DNA from 4 places in the Rhizobium sp. ZPR4 genome. Region 4 is predicted to be linked to each of the others. Evidence: predicted binding sites of a transcription regulator. Region 4 holds the regulator's gene; each other region holds the start of a gene.

Region 1 (3,393 bases), 1.2 Mb from region 4:
GGGAAACCGCGGCGAGCGCAATGCCGCGCTCTTTCAGACCCGCTTCCAGCCGAGCATTGTCTTCGGGCGACAGGTGCTGGCTAATCGTCGAGCCGTCGGTGAGCATGGTGAGTGAGGGATTGGCGAAGAGTGCGGCTGCTGCTTTCTTGTCATCGAGGATCTCGTCCGATTCGACAACGATCGTATCGGCTGATGCAACGGCGTCTGCTGCCCCCTTCGGCAAGGTGAGCACGCGCGAATCCGAAACATGCATGGAGCCGAGCAGCCATGACGGCTTCAGGCCGGGCTTTTCGATCTTCCAGAAGATGCCCTTGCCATTCTCCACCTTGTCGCCGGCGGCGATGATGGAGGCGTATTTTGCCGGGTCGCTCTTTTGAAGTTCCGCCATGAGATCCTTGCCGCCGCAGCTGTCGGACACGGCACCTTCGGCATGCGCCGGCTGCAGCGTCAGCATGGTTGCGATCAACAGGATGGCGAGCATCAGCGGAAAGGCCGTGGCAAGCCAGAGCAGCATATCGCCAAGCGTCGGCTTCATCGACCGCATCGTCTTGGACCCGAGGGCAGAAATCATCAGAATCTTCCGTTCGCAGAGAGCATGACCGCTAACGCCCGAAAGCGGCTTTCGGGAGGCATGCCGGGACATGGTTCTGCTTTAAGCGAGCGAGACGGAAATTCCCTTAACGCGAGAGGTTAATCTTTCCTTATGCGCGCGGGTGAGCGCGGTCGTAGACCTCGAGCAGGCGCGAGGAATCGACGCCGGTATAGACCTGCGTCGTCGAGAGGCTGGCATGGCCGAGCAGTTCCTGGATGGTGCGCAGATCGCCGCCGCCGGCCAGGAGATGAGTGGCGAAGGAATGACGGAGCGCGTGTGGCGTTGCCGTATCCGGCAGCCCGAAGGCGCCGCGCAGCTTCTGCATGCCGTGCTGGATGATGCCCGGCTGCAGCTTGCCGCCGCGCGCGCCGCGAAAGAGGGCGTCATCGGCTTCGAGATGGTAGGGGCAGAGCTTGCGATATTGATCGACCGCTTCGATGACGATCGGCAACAGCGGTACCAGCCGCGTCTTGTTGCCTTTGCCGGTGATGCGCAGCGAGGTTGCGCCTGCAAAAAAATCCTGCGGTTTCAGATCCAGTGCTTCGGAAATGCGCAGGCCGCAGCCGTAGAGCAGGGTCAGCACGGCTGCATCGCGCGCGGCGATCCATGGTTCTTCGTGCAGCTGCGCCTCATCACTGACAACCGTGATCGCCTGCTTGTCGGAGAGCGGCTTCGGCAGCGATTTCGGCTGTTTCGGCGAGCGTACGGCTGCCGCGCCGGCGGCATTCACGAGGCCCTTCTTTTCGAGATAGCGCAACAGGGATCGGAGGCCGGCCAGATTGCGCCCGAGCGAACGTGCGCCCGCGCCATCCTTACGACGGGCGGCAAGAAAAGCGCGAAAGTCGGCAGGGCGAAGCGCCCGAATATCCTCGATCGTCGCCGGGCCGCCGAGATGGCCCGTAAGGAAGGTCAGGAATTGCCGTGTATCGCGTTCATAGGCATTCAGCGTGTGGACGGCGAGCCGCCGCTCCCGGCCAAGCGTATCGAGCCAGCGGCTGCGTTCCGCCATCAACCCTGAGTCGGCGATGATCAACAATTCGTTCAGTGGAAAACCCCTTGAAATTCGGATTCCTTCTGCCACTTTGAAGGAAGGAAGGTTATGGAATCGCTAACTTTCCTGCCGCTTTCGGCGCGCTTCCCCCGTGCTGCGAGCGCTGTCGCACTCTAAATAAGACAGCATATGGGCCGATCCAGGATCTCCGATCGTTCGGCCGCCATATGCGAGGCGCTTGTCATGCTTCGATCATATTCGATTGCGATAGAATATATCTCAACCATTCAGGACACTTCATGGCACGCCGCGGTTCGATAACTGCACTGGGACAGATTGCAGAAGCAATCGCTTTGGTATCCCAGGGACAACCGGGACATATCGTCGATACGTTGATCGCCGAACGCGGCCAGAAGATCGTCCGGAATCCGCTCTGGCCGCTGATGCGTCCGTTTCTTTACACGCTGCTGCGCTACAACAAGGCGATCGAGTTTGCCGATGATGTCGCCAAGCTTTCGGGCTTCCAGTGCTTCGAATATATGAGCGACCTGCTTAGGCTCGATATCGGTGTCACCCATGCCGATCGTATTCCCACATCCGGCGGTTTCATTCTTGTCAGCAATCATCCGACTGGCATTGCCGATGGCGTCGCCGTCTTCGATCTCCTGAAGTCGCGCCGGCCAGACATGATGATCTTTGCCAACCGCGATGCGGTGCGCGTCAATCCGCGCTTTGCGGAGATGATCATTCCGGTGGAATGGCGCGAGGAATACAAGAGCAAGCCGAAGACGCGCGAGACGCTGCAGCTGACCAACCGGGCCGTGGCGGAGGGCAAGGTCACGGTGCTCTTTCCGTCGGGCCGCATCGCCTATTGGGCGAACGGCAAGCTGAACGAGCGGCCGTGGAAAACATCGGCCGTGGGTCTCGCACGCAAATACAATCTGCCGATCCTGCCGGTGCATCTGACGGCGCGCAATTCCGGCCTGTTCTATTGGTTCGCCAAGTGGTCGACCGAGCTGCGCGACATGACCGTCTTCCACGAGCTGCTGAACAAGCGGGGCGACCGGTTCGATTTCCTCGTCGGCAACCTCATCCCCGTCGAGCATCTGGACGGCGACGTGAATGAGGTGACGAAGGCGCTGGAGAAGCACACGGTGTTCGACCTTGCGGCCGATGGGAATGCAACTTTCGCGCCGCTCGTCCCTCCGACCCAGGATGAGCCCTTGGTTTCGCATTCTCTTTGATATGGGAATCGGCTAAACCGCGTGGCATGCAGCTACGTTCCATGTTTGCCCGGAATTATCGCTCTCTGCGCTCGATCCGCATGGATCTTGCCGACGTCAATCTGTTCATCGGCGAGAATGGTGTCGGCAAGTCCAACCTCTACCGCTCGTTGCAGCTCGTGCAGGCCGCGGTTCGCGGCCGGCTGGCGCATGAAATCTCCAGCGAAGGCGGCATGTTCTCGGCCATGTGGTCGGGCAAGCGGCGTTCGCACGAATCGGCGCGTATCCGCTTCGATGTCGAGCTGCTCGATATGGAGCGGGCGGCGACCTTCCGCTACTGGATCGAAGCGGGCATGCGGCCGCCCTGCGCCTCCGCCGGCTTTCCGCTGGAGCCGCAAGTTAAGGCCGAAGAGCTTTCGGTCGAGACCGGACGCCGACCTGTGACGATGATGAAACGCGATGGTCCGGGCATTTCCGTACGCGGCGAGAGCGGCCGCATGCAAGCCTATCCCGAGAATGCCCTGACGTCGGAAACGGCAATCGCGCTGCTGGGCGATGCCGGCTATTTTCCAGAGGTTGGCGCCTTT
Region 2 (3,393 bases), 1.2 Mb from region 4:
GACGGATCATGGCCGGCTCCGGCATGCGGATGGCCGTCACGATCCGGGTCGGATCGAAATTCCATGTCGGGTCCGGCTTCGCGGCGATATCGGAGAGCGGGATGCGGCGGCCCGTATCGGCGATCCGCTTCTGCACCGGGGCGGAGCGCAAATAGTCGACGAGCTGATTGAAGAAAGTCTCGACCTCCTGCCCTCGCCCATGATCGACAAAGCCGATCGGCGAATCGGCAACGACGACGCCATCGGCCGGGTAGATGGCATAAAGCGGCTCCTTGCCCATGCCGGTAAGCTTGTCGTTGGTTTCCTTCAGGATCGCTTCGTAATTCCACATGGCGTCGTAAAGTACGCCCTTGCCGGCAGACTCCGTATAGAGATCCGCAAGCCAGCCCGACGAGCCCGAGGAACGCTCGACACCGCCAAGCAACGCGCGAACTGCGCTCTGGACATCGGGCTTGTCGAGATCGCCCGGCTCGATAACGGGCTTGTTGCCGAGCGCACTCGACAGCATGGCAAGATAAGCGCTGGCGCCGGAGTTGGATTGCGTGGCCGAGGTCATGAGGAACTTCAGCGAGCCGCTCTTCACCGCCGCCAATATGTCTTTCATATAGACCGGCTTGCCGACCCAGCCGAGCGCCTCGGCCTTGGATTTGCGCACACCGAGAACGACAGGCATCTGCGCGACCGATGTCAGCGACTTCACCCGGCGCTTGGTATCGAACATGTCGACCCAGACACCCGACGCCGGCCAGACGGCATCCTGCTCGACACCCTGCTCGCTCTGGAGTGCCAGGCCGATATCCAGCGTGCCCTCGTATGAGAAGCTGCAGGTCGTCTTCTTCTCCTTGCAGAACTCTTCGACGATCAGTTGCAGCACGGTGTTTTCCGAGCCGGAAATGATCGAGAACTTCGAGACCTGCCCGCCGACATTGCAGCCGCTCAACAGGAGCGCGGCCGCCAGGGTCAGCGCGGTAGCAAAAGTGCGGATTGCCATGGATTCACCGCGCCTCGATCATCGCCTTTTTGAGCTCAATGGTCATTTTCTGCATCCGCTGTTCGGCCTCGGCCCGCTTGGCGCGGCCGTCCTCCTGCACCTTCAGGACGCCACCGATCGTGTCGATCAGGTCGCGATTGGCGGCGGCGAGCGTGTCGATATCCACGATACCGCGCTGCGATTGCTGTTCTATGGCGATCGCCTGATCCTTCATCATTTTCGATGCCTGGCGGATCATGTCATTGGTGGCGTCGGTGACGGTCTTCTGCAGTTCGAGGGCCGACTTCTGCTGGGTGAGGCCGAGCAGAATCACCATCTTCTGCTTCCAGGCCGGCACAGTCAGCGCCGACGTCGCCTGCAGATTTTCGATCAGCGTTTCATCGCCCGACTGGACGATGCGGATCTGCGGCAATTGCTGGATACCAAGCTGGCGGGCCTGTTGCAGGTAGAAAACCCGCTTTTCCAGCCGGTCGAGTGCCTGAAGGCTGTCCTGATAGACCTGCGCCTCCAGCATGCCGCCACCGGGATTGGCCGAAGCCGCATCAGCGGCACTTTTCAGCCGGGGAAGTTCGTTCGCGCGAAAACGCTCGGCGAAATCCTTGCCAGCTTGGACATAGGCATCGAGCTGTACGATCGATTGCTTGGTCTCTTCATGCAGGTCGTCCAGAAGGGCGATGTCCCGGCGCAAAACATCCTTGTGACGGTCAAGCTCTAGCCCGATGCGGTCGATCTGGCCGGCCACGTCCTCGAACTGCTCCTTGAAACGCTCCAGCTTGGCCCGGAACGAGGAAAACATCCGCGACAGGAAACCTTCGTCCTTCAGCGAGGCCGGATCGAGCTTCTTCGATTTGACGATGATATCGGTCAACAGCTTGCCGACTTCGCCGAGATCGCGGTTGCGCACCTCGCGCAGGATACGGTCAGAATAGTCGGAAACGGCCTGCTGGGCACGGTCGCCATAAACGGAAATGCCGGCGCGGTCGGTCAGATCGATGCTGTCACCGATGCGGGCGATCTCAGCCGGATCGGCGACGGCGACCGGCAGAGTGTTGTTGGAACCGGTGGAGATATCGGTATTGCTCATAGGTCGTGCTTTCTCGTCCATAGACGCGGAGCCGACCGCAAAAATTGCCAATCGCCCCCAAGACGATGCCCCCGCGCGCCCCACTACAATTCCTGATCGGCGCAGAGAGAAGCTACACTTACCTCTGCGTGCCGATCATTTCACACAATAGTGAAACTTGGATCACAGTTTTATGACAAGGATTTCGCATCGAGGGAGCGCTACGAGAAAGCTATTGGCACGCCTTGTTGTCGAGAACCTCGAGCTTGGTGAGCTTGCCGGTCAGCACGAAGTCGCCATAGTCCATGGTGAGGTCGCGCGTAATTCCGTTCTCATAGAGCTTGAAAGACATGCGATAGACCGGCATGGCGTCGCCCGTGGACTTTTCATTGAAATAAGCCACGGTCACCGGCCAGAAAGGCGTCTTGGAGAAGGCGCCAGCCTTGTCGGCATCGGGATCATCCGTTGCTGGCGTCTGTTCCTTGCCGACGACAGTGGTCGCGATCAGCGGCTTGTCGCCGTCATCGGAACCGTCAAAGACCTGTGCCTCGAAGAAGTTCTTGCCGAGCTTCGCATTGTGGATGATGTCGAGCATATGCTCCGTCGGGAAGCGGCTCTCGATGATCTGGACCTGTTTGTTGTGCGGCTGCGTGAGATCGACCTTGATACCCTTCTGGTCGTCGCTTGCGGCGCCGCGCACATCCTTGTCGAGCTGATTGTCGGTAAAGGACTTGGTCTCGAAACGGAACAGGCGCTTGCCGAGATCCTCGAAGGTCGTCGTCTGCTGGTCGCTGACGCGGGTGGAATCGCCAGTGTCGATCTTCGTTACGAAGCGGAAATTGGTGGTGAATCCGGTACAATCGGAGCCTTCGAACTCATAGACCATGCGGCCGACCATGCCGGAAATTCCGGACCGATCGGAAGCATCCTTCAGTTCGAGATCATAGACGGCGCGATGCGCGATCAGTCCGCTCGGGCCGGCCGCATAGGCTGCCGAAGTACCCAGTGACAGAATGCTCAGGCCCGAAACGATGGAAGCAGCAAGACTCGAGCGGAACATTCATTATCTCCTGTTGGACTCGCACGCGATGTTATAAGAACGCTTTCGGCTGAAACGAGGCTGCCGATCCTAAGTGACGGAATTTAGTCTTGATGCCGGATTTTTGAAGTTTTTACAACAAAACGGGAGATGAAAATGTCCGACGCTATCGAGGGCCGCCTGAAGGAACTCGGCATCGCTCTGCCGCAAGCTGCAGCACCAGCTGCCAACTACGTTCCCTATGTCATCAGCGGCAATCTCCTCTATCTCTCCGGCCAGCTACCGATGGAAAATGGCAAG
Region 3 (3,393 bases), on a different replicon from region 4:
AAGAGTTCGCGGAAATAAACGCGGCGATCAAGTGTCGCCTCGCCTTCGCTGATCAGGCCTTCGGCAACCAGCTCGTCGAGACGGTCCTCTTCGAGCTGCATCTCCAGCTCTTCGTCGAAGCTGTCGACGATTTCATCCTTGATGCGGCTGAGCGGGTCCTGGTTTTCTTCGGTCATTGCGCGCCTCCTGCTCTGTTTTCATGTTGATGCTGCAGCCCTTGGGGCCGCGAGAGCCGGCGCGCTGCTCAGGCATGTGCCGGCTGTGTTTCGGCATTACTCGGCGGTCCAGCCGCCGTCGACGGAAAGCGTCGTGCCGGTAATCTGCTTGGCGGCGTCGCCGCAGAGGAAGACGGCAATCGCGGCCACTTCGTCGACGGTCACGAATTCCTTCGTCGGCTGCGCGGCCAAAAGCACGTCATGCTTGACCTGCTCTTCCGTCATGTTACGTGCCTTCATGGTCTCGGGGATCTGCTTTTCGACGAGCGGCGTCCAGACATAGCCGGGAGCGATGGAGTTGACCGTCACGCCGTTCTGAGCAGCTTCGAGAGCGATCGTCTTGGTGAGGCCGGTAATGCCGTGCTTGGCCGAAACATAGGCCGACTTGAAGGGCGAGGCGACGAGCGCATGCGCCGAGGACGTGTTGATGATGCGGCCCCACTTGCGCGCCTTCATGCCCGGAATGGCGGCCTTGATCGCGTAGAAGGCGGCAAGCAGGTTGATGCGGATGATCGCTTCCCATTTGTCGTCGGGAAACTCCTCGATCGGGGCGACGAACTGGATGCCGGCATTGTTGACAAGAATATCGAGACTGCCGAAGGCTTCCTCGGCTTCGCGCACCATTGATGTCACTTCCTCGCCATTCATCATGTTGGCACCGGAGTAGCGGCACTTCACGCCGAAATCGGCTTCGATGCCAGCGCGTTCCTTCTCGATTGCATCGGCATCGCCGAGGCCGTTGATCGTCACATTCGCGCCTTCGGCGGCAAAGGCGCGGGCAATCGCAAGCCCGATACCGCTCGTCGAACCGGTGACCAGCGCATTCTTCGAAGTCAACGAACCCATGATGCAACTCCTGCAATGTCTATGACATGGTTGGGTAAATGGAAAATGCCAAGATGAGCGCACACTGCCAGCCTCGTATGTCGCTTTGATAACAGTGCAATTTTGCTCCGTGCCGCGAGCCATCGACACCTGACACTTCTCTGTCATGCAACCGTGCAAGTTTTCGCTCCGGTGCCCGGCGATTTCCTCCAACGACGGAATATACGATGAAGGTCGAAGACATTCTCAAGCATGCCTATGCGATGCCGCTGACCAACCCTTCCTACCCTCCGGGACCCTATCGGTTCTTCGATCGTGAATACATCATTATCACCTACCGCACCTCGCGTGAGGCTCTTGAGGCCGTCGTACCCGCGCCGCTCGAAATCGACGAGCCGCTGGTGAAATACGAATTCATCCGCATGCCCGATTCCACCGGCTTTGGCGATTATACAGAGACCGGGCAGGTCATCCCGGTCACATATCGCGGGCAGAAGGGCGGCTATGTTCACTCCATGTATCTCGACGACGATGCGCCGATCACCGGCGGCCGTGAGATCTGGGGTTTTCCGAAGAAGCTTGCCAGCCCGAAGATTGTCAACGAGGGCGAAGTCATCGTCGGCACGCTGCATTACGGCAGTGTTCTCTGCGCCACCGGAACGATGGGCTACAAGCACAAGCCGGTCGACCAGGGACCGCTTCTGTCCGCTCTCTCGGAGCCTAATTTCCTGATCAAGATCGTGCCGCATGTCGACGCCACCCCGCGCATCTGCGAGCTGGTGCGCTATTACCTGACCGATATCACCATCAAGGAAGCCTGGACTTCGCCGGCTGCTCTCGATCTTCGGCCGCATGTCATGGCCGACGTCGCACGGCTGCCCGTGCTGGAAGTGGTTTCCGCGGTTCATTTCACCGCCGATCTGACGCTCGGTCTCGGCGAAGTCGTTCACGACTATCTCGCAGAGCGCAGATAACCAAACCTCATTGCTATTTCATGCTGGAGACGGATCGTGCTTGAACGAAATACTAAGGCCGCAGCCCCGACTATTCCGGAAATTGCCATGCAATATGATCGCGTCGCTCTGGTATTCCAGGGTGGCGGCGCGCTAGGTGCTTATCAGGCTGGCGTCTACCAGGCGCTTGCCGAAGCGGGATGCGAGCCGACCTGGCTTTCGGGGGTCTCGATCGGCGCGGTCAATGCCGCGATCATCGCCGGTAACGAGCCGGGCCGGCGTCTGCAGCGTCTGGAGCAGTTCTGGCAGATCATCTCCGGCCGCAAGATCTGGGCCTATACGCCGGAAGGCGATTTCTTCCGCGATATCCGCAATCGCACCAGCTCGTGGATGACGATGACGATGGGCCAGCCCGGCTTCTTCAAGCCACGTTTCCCCAATCCCTGGCTGGAGCTGCCGGGTGCGGAAGGCGCGACCAGCTTCTACGATTCCTCGGAGTTGAAGAAGACGCTGGAGATGCTGATCGACTTCGACGTGCTCAACGACGGCAAGAAGCGTTTCAGCGTCGGTGCCGTGAATGTGCGCACCGGCAACTTCGTCTATTTCGACACCGACAATATCCGCATCGGCCCCGAGCACATCATGGCGAGCGGTGCCCTGCCGCCCGCCCTGCCGTCCATCCGCATCGAAGGCGAATATTATTGGGACGGCGGCATCGTCTCCAATACGCCGCTTCAATACCTGCTCGATCAGGAGGAGGATCGCAGCTCGCTGGTGTTCCAGGTGGACTTGTTCAGCGCCCGCGGCGTCCTGCCGCGCAGCATGCCCGATGTGCTGTCGCGCCACAAGGACATCATGTATTCGAGCCGTACGCGGCAGAACACCGACAATTTCAAGCGCATCCACGGGCTGAAGATGAAGCTCCTGAGTGCGCTGAAGCGCGTTCCGAAGGATCAGCTGACCCCGGAAGAGGAAGAGCTGATCGCCGATTATTCCGATGCCGGCGTCGTCAACATCGTGCATCTGATCTATCAGCACAAGAATTACGAAGGCCATGCCAAGGACTATGAGTTCTCCGGCACCTCGATGCGCGAGCATTGGGACATGGGACTGGAAGATACCAAGCGCACGCTGCGCCACACTGAATGGCTGCTGCCACCCTTCAGTGATGATGCTGTCGCCATTCATGACCTGCATCGTGAAGATCCTGCTTGAGCCGAGAGGGTGCCTGTCGGCCTGACTTTAATAATAATCGGGCCGGAGCGAGCTGTGCTTAGCTCCGGCCGATTTCACGATCCCTCCGCAAAACCTCCATTTTCTTGCGTGGCAAGCGTCAGTTCTGCTTGAGCCGGTGCCGATGCGCCGCCTGCTTGGCGCGATTGCCGCACATCGCCATGCTG
Region 4 (3,393 bases):
GCGAAGTGAAGGATCGGCTTCACGACGCCGGCACCAGCCTTTCGGGCGGTCAGCAGCAGCGCCTCTGCATCGCGCGCGCTGTCGCGGTTAGCCCGGAAGTTATCCTGATGGACGAGCCGTGCTCGGCGCTCGATCCGATTGCAACAGCCAAGGTCGAAGACCTTATCCACGAGCTGCGGGAAAATTTCACCATCGTCATCGTGACGCATTCCATGCAGCAGGCAGCCCGCGTCTCGCAGCGCACCGCAATGTTCCACCTCGGCCATCTGGTCGAGGAGAACGACACCGATAAGATGTTCACCAATCCCGACGATTTCCGCACGCAGGATTACATCATGGGCCGTTTTGGTTGATGATGTCAGGCGCGCGGCTCATTTCACACAGTTCACCTTGAGGATAGAAAAATGGTCTCCACTCACATTCTCTCTGCTTACGACGAAGACCTGAAGTTCCTGACGCGCCGCATTGCGGAAATGGGCGGCCTGGCCGAGCAGATGGTTAGCGACAGCGTACGTGCGTTGGTCAACAGCGATGCCGGCCTCGCACAGAAGGTTATTTCCGACGACGTCGTTCTCGACCATGCCGAGCGCGAAGTCGGCGACAAGGCGATCGTCACGATCGCTCGCCGTCAGCCGATGGCAGCCGACCTGCGCGAAATCATGGGTTCGATCCGCATCGCCTCCGATCTGGAGCGTGTCGGCGATCTCGGCAAGAACACCGCCAAGCGCGTCATCGCCGTTCAGGGCACCGGTGTCCCCCGCCGTCTCGCCCGCGGCATCGAGCATCTCTCCGAACTGGCGCTGAGCCAGCTCAAGGAAGTTCTGGACGTCTACGCGACCCGGTCGCCCGACAAGGCCGTGTCGATCCGCGAACGCGACGAGGAAATCGACGCCATGTACACCTCGCTCTTCCGCGAGATGCTGACCTACATGATGGAAGATCCGCGCAACATCACCACCTGCACGCATCTTCTCTTCTGCGCCAAGAACATCGAGCGCATCGGCGACCATGCCACCAATATCGCCGAGACGATCTATTACATGGCGACCGGCGCCCAGCCCGAAGGCGAGCGCCCGAAGGACGATACCGCCAATACCGTCGGCGCGGTGACGGAATAATCTGGAAGCGAAAAAGGAGACCAAAGGCGCATGGTTCCGAGAGTTGCTGTTGTAGAAGACGAGGAAGCGCTCAGCGTTCTGCTGCGCTATAATCTTGAGGCCGAAGGCTTCGAGGTCGACACGATCCTCAGAGGCGATGAGGCCGAGCTGCGTCTCCAGGAGCGCATCCCCGATCTCCTGATCCTCGACTGGATGCTCCCCGGCGTGTCCGGTATTGAGCTCTGCCGCCGGCTGCGTATGCGGCCGGAGACGGAGCGCCTGCCAATCATCATGCTGACGGCCCGCGGCGAGGAAAGCGAGCGCGTGCGCGGGCTTTCGACCGGCGCGGATGATTATGTCGTCAAGCCGTTCTCGACGCCGGAGCTGATGGCCCGCGTCAAGGCGATGTTGCGGCGTGCCCGCCCGGAGGTTCTCTCCACGGTGCTGCGCTGCGGCGATATCGAGCTGGACCGCGAAACCCATCGCGTCCACCGCAAGAGCCGCGAAGTGCGGTTGGGGCCGACGGAATTCCGCCTGCTGGAATTCCTGATGTCCTCGCCGGGCCGCGTCTTTTCGCGGTCGCAGCTGCTCGACGGCGTATGGGGTCACGATATCTACGTCGACGAACGCACCGTCGATGTCCATGTCGGCCGCCTGCGCAAGGCGCTTAATTTCTCCAATATGCAGGATGTCATCCGCACCGTTCGCGGCGCGGGCTATTCCATGGAAGCCTGAGCGCAAGCCGCTCAGGCATCAACATTACTGCGTCACGCGTCTTTCAAGACGCGTTAAGGTCGCTGTAACCTCTTAAATTATGCAGTCGCGGCGGAAATAGAAAAACGGGCCTCGAGGGGCCCGTTTCTCTTTGGTTTTGCTTATGGCTTTCAGCCGTTGTTGCGCCGGCGATCATGCACGGGCTGGTAGGCCATGCGCTGATGATAGGTGCAGTAGGGCGACGAATCCGGGCTGTCATTGCCGCAAAAGTGAAAATCATCCTTCAGCGGGTCGCCGACCGGCCACTTGCAGGTGCGTTCCGTCAGCTCCGTCAGGCCGAGGCGGCGGGAGATCGGAACGACGACGTTCGATGCCGGGCGATATTGGATTTCGTTGACGGAATCGACCTCGATCTCTTCCTTCAGCATGGTTGCGCCCTGCTGGCGGGTGACCACCGCGCGGGTTGCAACGCGCGATCCGTAGGTCGCGGCGCGAGGCGCTGCGGCGCTACGCTTCGGCGTGCGCGCTGCGGTTGCCGTGCCGCCAGCCTTCGCTCGGCCGGGAAGGTTCAGGCGGTGCACCTTGCCGATGACGGCATTACGGCTCACGCCACCGAGCTGCGCAGCGATCTGGCTGGCGCTCAACCCTTCGGACCATAGCTTTTTCAGCTTCTCGACGCGTTCGTCTGTCCAATTCATGCCCTGTCTCCGCTGTCGCGTTTCCGATGGCAGAATCCCTCACCATTGCCTCGCATGGTAACAAGGCGCGAAACGCTCTAAAATTGTGGTGACTAGTTCCGCCGCATGCAGTCTAGCAATTGGTTTTTAACCTAGTGTGAGGCTGACTCCGTGACAAGAGTCGCGGGAATCTTGAGGAATCGATTTCGAGGTTTTCCCCAACTTGCTGTCCAGGCGTGGCATTTCTGCAATAGGCGCCGCCGAACCCAGCTCTTTTGCCCGCAAGCGCTATCTCGCACCTGCTAAAACGCCAGTTTTGTTGACATCGCGGTGCAAAACATCAATAGTGCCCAGGCCGCCGCAAGGCGGCATTTTTGATTTTTTCGGACCCGTTTCATCAAACGGAAGCGATCGGTCCTTAAAGTTGTGATCGAGGAGAAATGGCCATGGCCGAGACCACGCCGCTTTATGACACCTATATGCGCGCTCCGCTACGGTTCGAGCGAGGCGAGGGCGTCTGGCTGGTCACCGAAAATGGCGAACGCTACCTCGATTTCGCAGCCGGCGTCGCGGTCAACTCGCTCGGTCACGCCCATCCTCATCTCGTCGCCGAATTGAAGGCACAGGCCGACAAGGTCTGGCACCTGTCCAACCTCTATGAGGTGCCCGGTCAGGAAAAGCTGTCGAAGCGGCTGACGGAAGCGACCTTTGCCGACAAGGTGTTTTTCACCAATTCGGGCGCCGAGGCGCTGGAATGCGCCATCAAGACGGCGCGGCGCTATCAATTCGCCAAGGGGCATCCTGAAAAGTTCCACATCATCACCTTCGAGGGCGCCTTCCACGGTCGCACCATCGCGACGATCGCCGCGGGCGGTCAGGAGAAGTATATCGAAGGCTTCGGCCCG

The links. The regulator PhoB, encoded in region 4, activates phosphate uptake and scavenging genes when phosphate is short. The targets are predictions, from matches to a motif close to TGTCATNNANCTGTCAT.
Positions count from the first base shown of each region.
Region 1: the regulator PhoB is predicted to act here: its motif matches at 1,823-1,839, upstream of ABOK31_RS14505 (1-acyl-sn-glycerol-3-phosphate acyltransferase).
Region 2: the regulator PhoB is predicted to act here: its motif matches at 2,237-2,253, upstream of ABOK31_RS06460 (toxic anion resistance protein).
Region 3: the regulator PhoB is predicted to act here: its motif matches at 1,139-1,155, upstream of ABOK31_RS22335 (acetoacetate decarboxylase).

Region 1 covers NZ_CP157967.1:2,964,113-2,967,505, reverse strand. The annotation lists gene ABOK31_RS14515 (TraB/GumN family protein) at 1-571, opposite strand, end outside; gene ABOK31_RS14510 (tyrosine recombinase XerC) at 702-1,637, opposite strand; gene ABOK31_RS14505 (1-acyl-sn-glycerol-3-phosphate acyltransferase) at 1,883-2,827, shown strand; gene ABOK31_RS14500 (AAA family ATPase) at 2,854-3,393, shown strand, end outside.
Region 2 covers NZ_CP157967.1:1,303,799-1,307,191, reverse strand. The annotation lists gene ABOK31_RS06465 (VWA domain-containing protein) at 1-991, opposite strand, end outside; gene ABOK31_RS06460 (toxic anion resistance protein) at 996-2,075, opposite strand; gene ABOK31_RS06455 (cell envelope integrity EipB family protein) at 2,287-3,114, opposite strand; gene ABOK31_RS06450 (RidA family protein) at 3,250-3,393, shown strand, end outside.
Region 3 covers NZ_CP157968.1:601,224-604,616, forward strand. The annotation lists gene ppk2 (polyphosphate kinase 2) at 1-176, opposite strand, end outside; gene ABOK31_RS22330 (3-hydroxybutyrate dehydrogenase) at 273-1,061, opposite strand; gene ABOK31_RS22335 (acetoacetate decarboxylase) at 1,268-2,014, shown strand; gene ABOK31_RS22340 (patatin-like phospholipase family protein) at 2,051-3,208, shown strand; gene ABOK31_RS22345 (ABATE domain-containing protein) at 3,327-3,393, opposite strand, start outside.
Region 4 covers NZ_CP157967.1:137,972-141,364, forward strand. The annotation lists gene pstB (phosphate ABC transporter ATP-binding protein PstB) at 1-353, shown strand, start outside; gene phoU (phosphate signaling complex protein PhoU) at 405-1,118, shown strand; gene phoB (phosphate regulon transcriptional regulator PhoB) at 1,149-1,832, shown strand; gene ABOK31_RS00710 (GcrA family cell cycle regulator) at 1,982-2,509, opposite strand; gene ABOK31_RS00715 (aspartate aminotransferase family protein) at 2,935-3,393, shown strand, end outside.